3 regions of the Parabacteroides sp. D25 genome follow, and region 2 is predicted to be linked to each of the others. Evidence: riboswitches for the same ligand, from Rfam matches in the RefSeq annotation. Region 2 holds a riboswitch; each other region holds the start of a gene.

Region 1 (4,483 bases), on a different contig from region 2:
TAAACGATTACCGGATTGTTCTTCTTGAAGATTCGTTCTCCATGCTCATCCAAGGTTACCGTGTCCAACAATTTAATCTTACGCATACCAACCTTGATCTTATTGATCTCGCCCGGGACATAAATCTTTTCCGAGGACGGATAGGAAATACGCATATTCTTTTTAGTAGCCATATGTATTTAGTTTAGTACTTATTGATTTCCTCTATAAACCGGCGGGTTTCCTCCACGGGATCGGGGGCATTGATAATCGCGCCCGAAACAGCGATTCCGGTTATACCCGTCTCCATCAAAGGGCCTACGTCTTCCAGCGTAATACCACCTATCGCAAAGATAGGAATATCGATGCCAGCCTCCTTGCATTGAGCGATTATTTTACGATAACCATCCAAGCCTAAGATGGGACTCAAATTCTTCTTGGTACCCGTAAAGCGATACGGCCCTAGTCCGATATACGAGGCGCCTCGTTCTACGGCCAGCCGGATATCCTCAAAAGTATTCGCCGTAGCCCCGATATAGAAGATGGCATTGGAATCTAACTTGTCTCTCAGTACTTCCCAAGCGATATCCAAGGGCATATCATTCTTACCCAGATGACAAGCCGTAGCGCCACATGTCACGGCAGCCTCCAGATCATCGTTTACGCAGAAATCCACGATTCGCTCACATTCTTCCGCGCAGATAGTGGCACATGTACGTACGGTATCCTCATAAATCCCATCCTTCATGCGCAACTGTATCCATGAGCACCCTCCTTGGATTGCCATGCTTACCTCGTCGCATTCCGTATATTTAGGCGTACGATGCGTTATAAACATCAAGCGATTGTTTCCACCAAAAGGGGGGCGTAATCCGGTTGTTCTCCGACCGACTCTTCCATTCTCATCATATCCGAAATAATAATTTAAGGCCATACTTGTAATCGTTTGAATTGTTTTATGAGTTGATCCGCAACAAGAAGGGAGGGATCGTTTCCCCAAAGGGCCCCGAGAACGGCGACACCGCCGAAGGGGATATCTTTTAATTTCGTTATTGTCCGCGGGCAGATTCCTCCCAAGGCAATCACCTTATCATCGATGATGCCCTTCGCGTTTCGCAATCCATCTAAGGAGAATCCGCTACCATATCCTTCTTTGGATATACTCTGAAAGATCGGGCTAAGGAACACATAGTCGCATACCGGTTTATACTCGATAATCTCTTCCAGACTATGGCAAGAACGACTTATACTACCTTTATATAAAGGTGGAGCTTCCGGGTTCCTCTTGTTCAAATGGATTCCTCCTAAAGCCCTTTCTTCTGCCAAGGTAAACCAATCATGAAGAACGATCCTGTCGTAATAAGCCGGAGAGATCTTATCCAATAAGCCCTCCAATTCATCACGTTTACAATCCGGTTTACGTAGATGTAAACGAGACATTCCTTCCGCGAATAGAAGTTCGATCAAAGAAGCTTCATCCGCGAAAAAATAAGGTGTAGTAATTACGACCAGCTTATTCATGATTCCATCGGATTTTATGAAGGGCAGAGGGTGAGAAGAAGTGGTTTACAGGTCCGTGCCCTTTTCCCATGCATACATTTGCCCCGTGAACGAGCGCGTTATTCATATATTCCTTGGCTAATCGTACGGCTTCCACCAATGAATGGCCGAGTGCCATATAAGCGGCGATGGCGGACGATAGCGTACAGCCCGTTCCATGGGTATTGAAGGTCTCCACTGTTGGCGAGGCCAGACAAATCGGATTATTCTCATTGATAAATAACCGATCCACCGTTTCTACTCCGGGAATATGCCCCCCTTTGATCAATATAGCGTTACATCCTTTTTCCTGCAATTTCCGGGCGGCACATAAGATATCCGCCTCGTTATTGATTTTTATACCGGAAAGATATTCCGTCTCGGGAATATTCGGAGTAAGCAGTGTCGCTTTAGGGAACAACTCATCCATGATGGTTCGGATGGCGTCATCCTCCAATAATTTACTTCCGCTCGTGGATATCATCACCGGATCTAAAATGATAGAAGTTCGTCGGAAGGAAGGTAAAGTCTCAGATACAACCTTTACGGCATCCTTGTTATGTAGCATCCCTATTTTTATGGCATCTACGATGAAGTCCTCAAGAATAGCTTCGATTTGTCCTCTCAAAATCTCGGGAGAGATCGCTTGGATCCCTCGCACCCCCTGTGTGTTTTGAGCGGTTATAGCCGTTATCGCCGAGGCTCCAAAAACACCCAGCGAGGAAAAAGTCTTAATATCCGCTTGTATTCCGGCACCACCGCCACTATCAGAGCCAGCGATCGTTAAAGCTACCGGATAACGGTACGTTTCATTTTTATCCATTTAACATTCGTTTTTCTTACGGCGGCATTACCCGCATCAAGTAGTAAGGGTATGATCTCAGCCCATATAGTATGGCACCCCTTCGATGACGCAAACTTAGTGAAAAAAATCGATATTAAGATATTTCCGGCTTTTAAACGATAATTTTAACGCAAGGTTATACTTCCATAGATCGTAGACGGGAGCCTTCTGGTTTTAGAAGGCTTCCGTCATATTCATATAAACCGCCATTCCTTTTTGGTTCGGGTCTTTGCCTACGTCTAGGCGGAAGTTCTTGCCGGGTTGCATTTGGATACGTAGGCCTACGCCGTAGTTGAATTTCCACTTATTCCAGTCTACGATAGGAGCGTTTCCGATCGTACCCGTGCCAACCCAACCTACAAAACCACACTTCGCCCAGAAATTACCGCTCTTATATTTCTCCACGCTGCCGAACATATGACGATACTCCAGAATCCCATACGCCATGGTCTTGTCACGGTACTTCCCCCAATAATATCCGCGAAGATCGAAAGGGGAACCAAATGAAGGAAGCTCCGTAAAAGGAACGTTCCCCACACCGATTTGTGTCTTGGCGATCCATGCCAAGGTGCTACGAGGACGAAATACTTGCTGGAATTGGCGGTATTCCAGTTCGAACATCTCATAATTATATGCACCGCCTAAATACTTTCCGTACACCTTGGCGATCGCGCTTAGTAACATACCGGAACTTGGGGTCGCCACATCATTTCGTGTATCGTATTGAATCAAGCCGCCGACACCGATATTGACATAATCTCGTTTGAACTTATTGAAATAAGGATCTTCGGCCATCACCGGGTTGATATCATCTGATTTGCTGAAATTAATATCAAAAAGAGGACCCGTATATAAATGAGGCCTAACTTCCCATACGAAACGGGGATATAGTTGGAAAGAACTCTTATGGAATTTCGTTGTCGAGTCGCTCTTCTCGATTTGCTCGATCGTCTCATAGCCTTTCCCGAAATAATGCGAAGGTTCGTTCCGATAACCGTAACTGATATAAATACGGAAGCGATTCTCGTTGAAGAATAAGGTACCAGCACCGGCAAAAACGAACGTCCCGTTTAAGGTGATGTTAAATCCCGCAGGGATAAACGATCGTTGGGATATCGTATCATTCTTGTTTAAGCGAAAGCTAGCCAAAACCGCGCCACCTACGCCAAAGGAGGCTTCCGGCGTGTAAGACGGTCCGCCAAGGATAGACCACCAGATCCTTTTGTTGGCCCGTATGGAGTCTTTATGTAATTGTTTATGATAACGTTGTATTTGCTTTTCGGTCATAGGCTTACCGTCCAGCATCAGCACTTCTTTCGGAATCGTGTCATTGGAAATACCTTGCGCCTTTACGGAAAAGGCGAATAGAAGGCAGGCCATATAAATTAAAAGATATCTAAACATTATTTTAATCAATATTTAGAGGGCAAAAGTACGAAATCCTCCTAATATGTATTCTTAAAGAATCCCTAATAAAAAAGAATAAACAGCTAAAAAGAAATGCTATTACAGTCTGGGGGGTGTAGAGACGTAGCGTGCGTGCTGCGTCTCTAAAGCTAAGATTGGTATAAGACCTTGCCCTCTTCGGATATTAACAGCAAGGTTAGTTCGCCGTCGGGAAGGATAGGAGCGCAATACGATTTACATTTTTGTAAAAGTAATGGGAAGAAACGATTTTGATCTTTTTCCGTAAGAAGCTCCCATAATTCACGGGCCAACGTAATCCGATTGATTGCATCTACGGTCGCCTCCTCGCATTTCGCTTCTTTCGCTACATCTTGAAGGAAGCCTTTGTTCATGACGACTTTTTTGCTGTGTGTATCCAGGAAACCTTCCGCAAGTTTCACCGCCTTGCCGATCATGATGCCTAAGATAACCTGCTTGAAACCTAAATCGGCAGCGATCTTTAGCGTCTCTCCGATAAAATTCCCGTAATGGACGAATGATTGTGGAGGCAAAGAAGCGTATAAGCTCCGAAGGTAGCGTTCACTCTTCGCCCCGGAATTAATAACCAACGTCTCGCAACCTATCGCTTTGGCGACACTGGCTTCTTTCCGTATCGAGGCGATAAAAGCGTCCGATGAGAAAGGACGCACGATTCCGGATGTCCCGATAATAGAG
Region 2 (4,483 bases):
CCATCCACGAACGGCAAGCTACCAAACGAGATCACGCCGGGAACGGTAGCGACGATCACGGACTCCTCCCCTTGCGCCGCCATCACTCGTCCGCTCGTCTTAATCACATCCGTGAAAGGAGCGGGATTAACCATTACGGTCTGCAAACCAACGGCCTCGGCTAAGGCTTTCTTAAAGACAATCTCGCCGGGATGGGTACCACCGGCCTCATGCTCATGGTCATGGCCTTCGTGTTCATGTCCCTCATGATCATGATCGTGAGCCTCTAATTCATGATTATGCTCATCGTGTCCGGCTTGCGACGCATTTCCCGCACAACCGGCAAACAGGTAAGCGCACATCGCACCTACCAAATATATTTTCTTCATTGTGTAAAAAATCTTGATATCGTTAATAATAAATAGATAGGGGCAAGTCTGTCCTCACCCGCTCTCACAAACGAGGTATCAAGACATAGGAGGGGCACGAAGTCCCGAGGCACTCACTATCCAAGTATCGTGCAGCGACTCAATGTAGGGGGCGTTCTCGTGATCAAGGAGCTGTCCGCAAAACGCCAGTTCAGGTGGATAAATGTAATCAAATAAAACGAGTAACGGCATCAGATGTATATCCACATCTCCATCCATAAAATGAGAAATATGCGTACTGAAATAGGCCAAGTTATGCCCGTCGCAACCGCAATCATGCGTATCAGTGCTTTTATCGCCATGCGCTTGCTCCGCGGTCAAGGATTGATAACAAGGCATCCCGTCCCGGTGATGATGGTGAGGGATAACCACAGAAAGCAATGCCAAGATGCCGGCCATCAGCACCACGTATTGTACAACCCTCTGTTTCATTTTCTCACGCATGGCACAAAGATAAGGATATTTTTCCGTTTTTTACATGAATGTTGTAAGTTTGCGGTAAATAAAAAGATAGATGAAGTTTGGAGTAAATAAAAAGGTATTATTATATACCGCCGGTTGCGTATGGATTTTCGCCGGTATCAATATCTTACGCATCGGTATCGTCACATGGTTAAACGATACCCATTATTGGTTATTCAAGATCGGAGAAGCGACCATCGTTTTCTTACTTTTCTTCAATTTGGTCTTTAAACGGCTTTTCTATAAACATTCCGAACGGATCTCCCGGAAAAACGGGAAACATTGCCCGTTCTCTTTCTTCGACGTGAAAGGTTGGATTATCATGATCTTCATGATCGCTTTCGGGATCACGATCCGCACGTTCCATTTACTGCCGAATTCTTTCATTTCCGTATTCTATACGGGATTATCCACGGCGTTGATCATAACGGGATTCTTATTCTTGAGACAAGGAAAAACCGTTGGGAATTGAGAATTGAAAATTAAAGATACAACAATCAATAATTTTCAATTCTCAATTCTCAATTTTCAATTCCCAAGCTTTTCGCAGATCAACTCAGCCGCCTTCTTGCCGCTCATCAGCATGCCGCCAAAGATCGGTCCCATACGGAAGCTACCGCTTACGCCGTTAGCGGCCATACCGGAAACGAATAATCCCGGGTAGATCTCCTTCGTGTTCTCCACCGTCGTCTGCTCACCCAGCTCCACATTCAAGGAACGCTCGCCGATCACGCCTCCGGTCGGTGTATTCAATTGGATATCATTCTTACGGGCTACCACACGGGCGATCTCGCAATCATGCCCCGTACCTTCCAAGACAGCCTTTGCCATGATCGTCAACGGATCCACGTGCATCCCCTCACGGATTACCGGAGCCCAGTTCACTACCACACCAGCTACGGCATCGTTATGAAACACCACGTCCTCTACCGAATAGCAGTTAAAGATCGTAGCGCCCGCCTTCGTCGCCTGATAAATCAAAGCGGAAGTGGTATGTACCGAATCCATGATATACGTGCCGTTAGCACCCTCCTTATAACTTACGCCCAATTCCTTGATAATCGGCATAGCCTCTTCCTGCACCACGATATCGTTGAACATCATAGCGCCGCCCCACATACCTCCACCGGGAGCCAGCTTACGATCAAACAACGCCACCTTCTTACCGGCTTTCGCCAAGAAATAAGCGGCCACGATACCGGAAGGTCCCCCTCCCACGATCGCTACATCCACAGACAAGTTGCTCTTCAACTTCTCGAAGTAAGAGTCAATGATTCCACTTGAAACAATCTGTTCCATCTTAATAACTAATTAAAGTTTAAACATCAGGGAGCACATAGAGGTAACGCCCCCTTTATTTCCTAGTTCTACCTTATTTTCCCTTCGCCGGCATTACCCGGATCAGGTTCGATGGGTATAATCTCAGCCCGTATGACTCGGGCACCCCTATGTGAAAAGTCGGGGGCAAATGTACAAAAAATTAGTATATATGTACTCAACAGAGCCATAAAAGGCAAAAAACGCTCAGCCAAACAAAATGTAAAAAGTTTAGTCTTCTTCCGACCAGTCATCAGACCAACCGAATTCTTTATCCCGGAATAATTCAGCTAATCCCGAAATCTGCTTGAACCGAAGTAACTCATTTTTATCCATTCCAATATTACGCATGATCCACTTATCAGACATCCCAGATTTGACCAACTCCGTAACAATCTCCGTCATAAGTTCCAAGTTGTGCATCCCTCGAGCCCTGTTATGGCGAATGGTTGAAGCCATTCGGTTTGAAATATCTTTCTCAATCACCGTTACTGGCAACATTCCTTTCTCACGATCATAAATCCTTTGAGATTGCTTCATAACCAGATAACGATGATAACCATCTACTATCTCATATAAATCATCCTCTTCAAGATAATAACAGACGCAAGGCATCGTATAGCCATCCTCCCAAATGGAAAGTTCCAATAATCGCATTTCCGGTGGTGCCATGATATTAGGGTTATAGCTGTTGGCTACAATTTTTTCTATAGGGACAGCCCTAACACCATATGCCGGACTAACAAAGTTTCCCATGCTTATAAAAATTATATTTGTCCATTACTTCTTTTCTCATATCCCTTTCTCGTTTTGTCTGGGAAAAACCCATATACTTACATGTATGATCGTTTTTCAAAATACAAACACACATACGTTTGTAAGTAGGGATTTCTTTAAACTCAGGTATATTGATATCATCGATATACTCCATCCGTACCGGTTTCTTATCCGTATGGTAAGCGGTACATTCTTCCACAATGATAGGAATATTAGCCGCCCGTAACTTAGCGATAGTCTCCTCACTGAGGCATCCTCCTTTTTCTCTCCAGAATTTACGGCTGACTCTTAACTTATTCAAATAGTTCTCACGAGTTTCTTCGGGTAAAGTATTTAGGAGAAAATACATATATTTCTCCCAAGAGAACCCGGCTGGGCACTTGATAGCCCTCCATCCCATAGCGGAGGTATTCCCATATATACCGGCAAAGCCAACACCGTTTACACGTCCAACCATCCTCCCCCACATGTCGGGATCGACAACTTTGTAAATGAACAGTGTGGATATCGCTTGGGATATGAATGGGCTCGCCACACGTTGCCGGGACAAAGGCACCCCTGCTTGATAATACAAATCATACAAATGATTATATGTCCAACCGAACTTTCCGTTCGCTATCCAGATATCCTGAGTTTTCCAATCATAAATAGGATATGCGTTATATATAGAATAATTCATTCTGCGAGTCCATTTATAATTAGCTAGTTTTCTGTAATTCTTATCACTATGTATGGCCCGCCACCTATTAAAACTCTCTTGGGTACGGATACCAACAAGGCAACATATACGCCGGCCCATTTTCCGTTGATACAACCAAAAAGGGAACATATTCTGAAAATCATAATCCCACATGTCCTCCTTGAAAAAGTCAAAGTCTTTCGCCCGGAGACATGAATGGGGCATCTCTCGAACCCAGATATCCCGGTACTCCTCGCTCCAAGGTCTCCAATATTGTTGAAACATAGATGTACATGTCTGGACTTTAAAAGGAACACAACAATGATAAATATCAAGGATATCGGAATTAGCGGCATAAACCTTTTCCACATATTCGGTCGTCTGGCTGTATTGAACCTCATAATCCATATGAAATACACCTAATTTTCGTCCCGGAGCGTATCTACGAATATAATCTACACACAAATTCAACAGTACACCACTATCCTTTCCGCCGGAAAAAGAGACGTATACGTAATCGAAATAATCAAAAATGATCTTCAATCTTTTCTCTGTCGCCTCGTACACATCCATTCTTCGCATCATGACTCTACCTCCGGTAAATAATGCATTTTATCATAATTTTTCCACTCAACACATGTCTGGAACTTTTTTTGTGAGAACACTTTTACATGACGTTTATGCACAACAGCCATAAGTGAAGCTTGAGATGAAAAATCCTTTATGACTTCTTCAAGAAGTTCACTCAATACCGAAGGATCATCACCACTCACGAAATAATTGTCTATAGAGTAATAGAGATGTCCTTTTTTTACAGGCATAAAACCAACAACAGCTGTTT
Region 3 (4,483 bases), on a different contig from region 2:
AACCTCAGCTTTCTTTTCCTCCTCATTCACACGGATAGAAGAGATCTTAGCCGGGCTTAAGGCACGCTGGATAAACAAAGAGAGATTTGAGGTGTAATTAATCACATCAATGTTCTCGTTTCTCAACTCGCGAACGATTCCGTGGATACGAGAGCCTTTCATACCTACGCAAGCGCCTACCGGATCAATACGGTCATCGTATGACTCGACAGCCACCTTGGCACGCTCTCCCGGGATGCGGGCGATCGCCTTGATCGTAATCAAGCCGTCATTAATCTCCGGAACCTCCAACTCAAACAACCGTTGCAAGAAGACCTTATCCGTACGGGAAAGAAGGATCTTCGGGTTGTTATTATAGTTATCCACACGTTGAACGATCGCACGTACGGTCTCTCCCTTACGATAGAAATCGGTCGGGATTTGCTCGGATTTCGGCAGTAGCAACTCATTACCATCGTCATCCAACAACAGGATTTCTTTCTTCCACACCTGATAAACCTCAGCGGCGATGATGTGGCCGATTTTATCCTTATACTTAGCGTACAAGCTGTCTTTCTGCAATTCAAGTATCTTTGAAGCCAAAGTTTGGCGCAAGTTTAAGATCGCACGGCGTCCGAAGTCTGCAAAATGCACCTCGTCGGTCACTTCCTCGCCCACCTCACAGTCGGCATCGATTTTACGGGCCTCCGTCAACGTAAGCTGCAAGTTCTCATCCTCCAATTCATCATCAGCCACAACCGTACGGTTTCTCCAGATCTCGAAATCACCTTTCTCAGGGTTGATAATCACGTCATAGTTCTCATCCGTGCCAAACATCTTGGCGATCACGTTACGGAACGAATCTTCCAAAACGCTAATCATCGTATCTTTATCGATATTCTTCAACTCCTTGAACTCCGCAAGGGTGTCAATCATACTGATTGTTTCCTCTTTCTTGGCCATAATCTTACTTGAATCTTATTAAGTATTTTGTATATTTTATTTCATCAAATGTATACGACTCATCCTCCACCACAGTCACCTTCCGCTTAGCGCCTTCCGGTTTCACCTTCTTCTCGACAGAGACAACCACACCGTTCTCGTCGGCAGATTTCAACACACCGGTCAGCTTCGAGCCGTTTTTCAACAGCATCTCCACCTCGTTTCCGATGTTCTTGACGTATTGGCGAAGTACCTTGAAAGGAGAAGTAATGCCGGCGGAGCCAACCTCCAGCTCATAATCCTCGACGTCACGATCCAGATGCTCCTCCAAATACCGGCTCAACTCAGCGCAATCATCAATGCTTACCGCTTCATCGTTATCAATTTCAACGACTATCAGGTTTCCCGGTTTAATCACCACGTCTACTAAATAATTGCTTGAAGAGGCTAGTTTTTCCTCTATTAATTGGCTTACCACTTTCTTTTCTATCATACACATATCTGTTAAGAACAAAAGAAGGGGACTACCCGCCCCCTCCTCAACTTCACTTAATCGCCCGCAAATATACAAAAAATCAATGAGTTCTCAAAATATCCTCATCTTTTTACAGAAAAAATTAATACGACACAAACCGGATTACTATCCATAGTAATCAGAATTAATATCTATAGAAATCCGATTTACTATTGACAGTAATATTTATTAACACTTTTATGCCTATCTTTGCTGCCGAATACGAAGGGGTGCTCGCAAAATCCTTCACGAAAGGAGCGGGCTGAGATCATACCCATAGAACCTGTACAGGTAATGCTGTCGTAGGGATTCATGCTTCTCCGATCCTTTCTATTCATCTATTTAGTTTTAAAGCAAAAAGATGAAAAGATGAAAAATGTATTGGTTATCTTGGCCGGCTCCTTACTGGCTACAACCGTCAAGGCACAAATGCCCAGTCCGGTCGACTCCTTGAAAATCTCAAAAGACGTATCTTTGGATGAAGTAGTTATTACCGCTACCAAAGTCGGGAAAGAAACCCCGGTAGCTTATAGCGACATCTCCAAACAAGAGCTAAGCAGCCGGAACAACGGGCAAGGTATCCCATTCCTTATCTCCCAATCCCCGTCTGTTATCATGACCTCGGATGCCGGAACAGGTATAGGTTACTCCGGTTTTCGTATCCGGGGTACAGACGCGAACCGTATCAATATCACGATCAATGGCGTACCGGTTAATGACTCCGAGTCTCATACCGTATTCTGGGCTAATATGGCCGATATAGCCTCCTCGGTAGAATCGATCCAGATCCAACGAGGTGCCGGAACCTCTACGAACGGAGCCGCAGCTTTTGGCGCTACGGTCGCCATGCAGACCGAGAAACCGTCCTTAAAGCCTTACGGCGAATATTCCGTATCAGCAGGTTCTTTCGGTACGCTGAAGCATACGGTAAAAGGCGGTACCGGATTACTTTACGATCATTTCGCTTTCGACGTCCGCTACTCCAATATCCGTAGCGACGGCTTTATCGATCGTGCCTCCGCCCGTATGAGCTCTTACTATGCCTCCGCCGCTTTCTATGCCGATAATACATTGATTAAATTCCAAGCCTTCGGGAACAGCGAGAAGACCTATCAAGCATGGAACGGTGTTCCGTCTTATTTACTTGACACAGATCGTAGCTATAATCCATGCGGAGAATATGAGGAAGATGGAGTGAAGAAGTTTTATAACAATCAGACGGATAATTATTGGCAACACAACTACCATTTAATGGCCAGCCAGCGTATCGGAGATTTCTGGAATATGAACCTGACCCTTCATTACACCGATGGTAACGGATATTACGAGGATTATAAATCGAAAGCCAAATTCAGCAGTTATAAACTACCGGAATATATCGATCCGGAGGGTAATACCGTAAAAAAGACGGACCTTGTGCGCCGTAAATGGCTCGACAATTATTTCTATGGAGCCGTTTATAGCGCGAACTATCAACATGACAACACCCGCCTTACGCTGGGAACCGCCGTCAACAACTATGTAGGCGACCATTTTGGCCGGGTAATGTGGACCAAAAGCGCAAACGTCTTGCCACAACCGGATTACGAATATTACCGCAATACCGGTAAGAAATTAGACTACAACGCATACGCAAAATTGACCCAACGTCTTTCCCCTCTTTTCACCGGCTATCTGGACTTACAATACCGTGGGATCCATTACACCATTAAGGGAAACGATGACAAAGCCGAGGAAGAGCTGGACATTCATAAGAACTGGAACTTCTTCAACCCGAAAGCCGGTATAAACTTCCATAACAACGGCCATAACGCATTCGTCTCTTTCTCCGTCGCAAACCGGGAACCGAACCGTGACAATTTCACGGAGGCAGGCCCCGAAGAACGTCCTACCCACGAGACCTTATATGATTACGAGGCCGGTTATAGTTTTGGTAACAACCGTTTCCGGGTTGGAGCCAATCTCTATTTCATGGATTACAACAACCAATTGATCCTGACCGGCAAGATCAGCGAGATCGGTGAGGCCCTCACTTCCAATATAAAGGATAGCTACCGAATGGGCATCGAGCTTACCGGAGGTGTACAAATCACCTCTTGGCTGAATTGGAACGCGAACGTAACCCTCAGCCAAAATAAAATCAAGCATTTCGTGGAATACGTGGATAACTGGGATACCGGAGTACAAGAGATCAACGATCTAGGTACAACGAATATCGCTTTCTCCCCAGACCTAATCGCAAACAGCATGTTCGATTTCGCTTACAAAGGATTTATCGCTAGTTTCAACTCGCAAGTAGTAGGCCGCCAATACATAGACAATTCAAGCAGCAAGGATCGTTCCATCGATCCCTACTTTATCAATAGCCTACGTATCGGTTACGCCTTCCAGCCTAAGTTCATGAAAGAAATAACCCTAGACGTGACTATCAACAACCTCTTCAACGAGAAGTACGAGACCAACGCATGGGTATACTCTTATATCGAAAACGACACACGTAAAAAGGATGACGGTTATTTCACCCAAGCCGGCACGAACGCCATGGCCAGGATCACCTTCAAATTCTAACTTAATTTTCAATTACTAAAATGGTTTGGCTAGAATACTTCGGAGTAATAACCGGTCTACTCTATCTCTTTCTAGAGATTAAACAACATAAGGCCATGTGGGTGGTGGGATTCCTCACCTCCCTCGTGTATGTATTTGTCTTCCTGTCCGCTAAGATCTATGCGGACATGGGATTGCAAACCTATTACGTAGGAATCAGCATATACGGTTTCTATCAATGGACCCGGAAGAAACATGAGATACACACGGAAAACGACAGTCTTCCCTCCGACTGTATCCTATACACCCATCTGAGCCTTCCGCTTTTCGTGGGGATTATCGGAACATTGGCCGTTGTATTCGCCATCTTATGGTATCTCCTTCATCAATTCACGGACTCTCCCATCCCCGTAGGCGATGCGTTCACCACGTCGGTAGGCATTGTCGCTACTTGGATGCTGGCAAGGCGAATTATCGAGCATTGGATTTTTTGGGTAATCG

The links. Region 2 has a riboswitch for thiamine pyrophosphate ahead of HMPREF0999_RS01350 (sulfide-dependent adenosine diphosphate thiazole synthase). Riboswitches for the same ligand answer to the same signal wherever they lie in the genome.
Region 1: linked by a shared signal. The riboswitch ahead of thiD (bifunctional hydroxymethylpyrimidine kinase/phosphomethylpyrimidine kinase) and the one ahead of HMPREF0999_RS01350 (sulfide-dependent adenosine diphosphate thiazole synthase) in region 2 are both predicted to bind thiamine pyrophosphate.
Region 3: linked by a shared signal. The riboswitch ahead of HMPREF0999_RS05565 (TonB-dependent receptor) and the one ahead of HMPREF0999_RS01350 (sulfide-dependent adenosine diphosphate thiazole synthase) in region 2 are both predicted to bind thiamine pyrophosphate.

The regions. Positions count from the first base shown of each region.
Region 1 is NZ_JH976503.1:102,984-107,466, forward strand. It holds gene thiC (phosphomethylpyrimidine synthase ThiC) at 1-173, opposite strand, end outside; gene HMPREF0999_RS11015 (thiamine phosphate synthase) at 185-913, opposite strand; gene HMPREF0999_RS11020 (thiamine phosphate synthase) at 904-1,500, opposite strand; gene thiD (bifunctional hydroxymethylpyrimidine kinase/phosphomethylpyrimidine kinase) at 1,493-2,341, opposite strand; TPP riboswitch at 2,336-2,433, opposite strand; gene HMPREF0999_RS11030 (BamA/TamA family outer membrane protein) at 2,537-3,766, opposite strand; gene cbiD (cobalt-precorrin-5B (C(1))-methyltransferase CbiD) at 3,919-4,483, opposite strand, start outside.
Region 2 is NZ_JH976500.1:348,685-353,167, reverse strand. It holds gene HMPREF0999_RS01365 (efflux RND transporter periplasmic adaptor subunit) at 1-368, opposite strand, end outside; gene HMPREF0999_RS01360 (DUF6769 family protein) at 447-851, opposite strand; gene HMPREF0999_RS01355 (hypothetical protein) at 922-1,341, shown strand; gene HMPREF0999_RS01350 (sulfide-dependent adenosine diphosphate thiazole synthase) at 1,398-2,168, opposite strand; TPP riboswitch at 2,231-2,327, opposite strand; gene HMPREF0999_RS01340 (IbrB-like domain-containing protein) at 2,418-2,942, opposite strand; gene HMPREF0999_RS01335 (DUF3440 domain-containing protein) at 2,926-4,227, opposite strand; gene HMPREF0999_RS01330 (hypothetical protein) at 4,224-4,483, opposite strand, start outside.
Region 3 is NZ_JH976501.1:506,774-511,256, reverse strand. It holds gene nusA (transcription termination factor NusA) at 1-942, opposite strand, end outside; gene rimP (ribosome assembly cofactor RimP) at 947-1,414, opposite strand; TPP riboswitch at 1,652-1,762, shown strand; gene HMPREF0999_RS05565 (TonB-dependent receptor) at 1,805-4,003, shown strand; gene pnuC (nicotinamide riboside transporter PnuC) at 4,024-4,483, shown strand, end outside.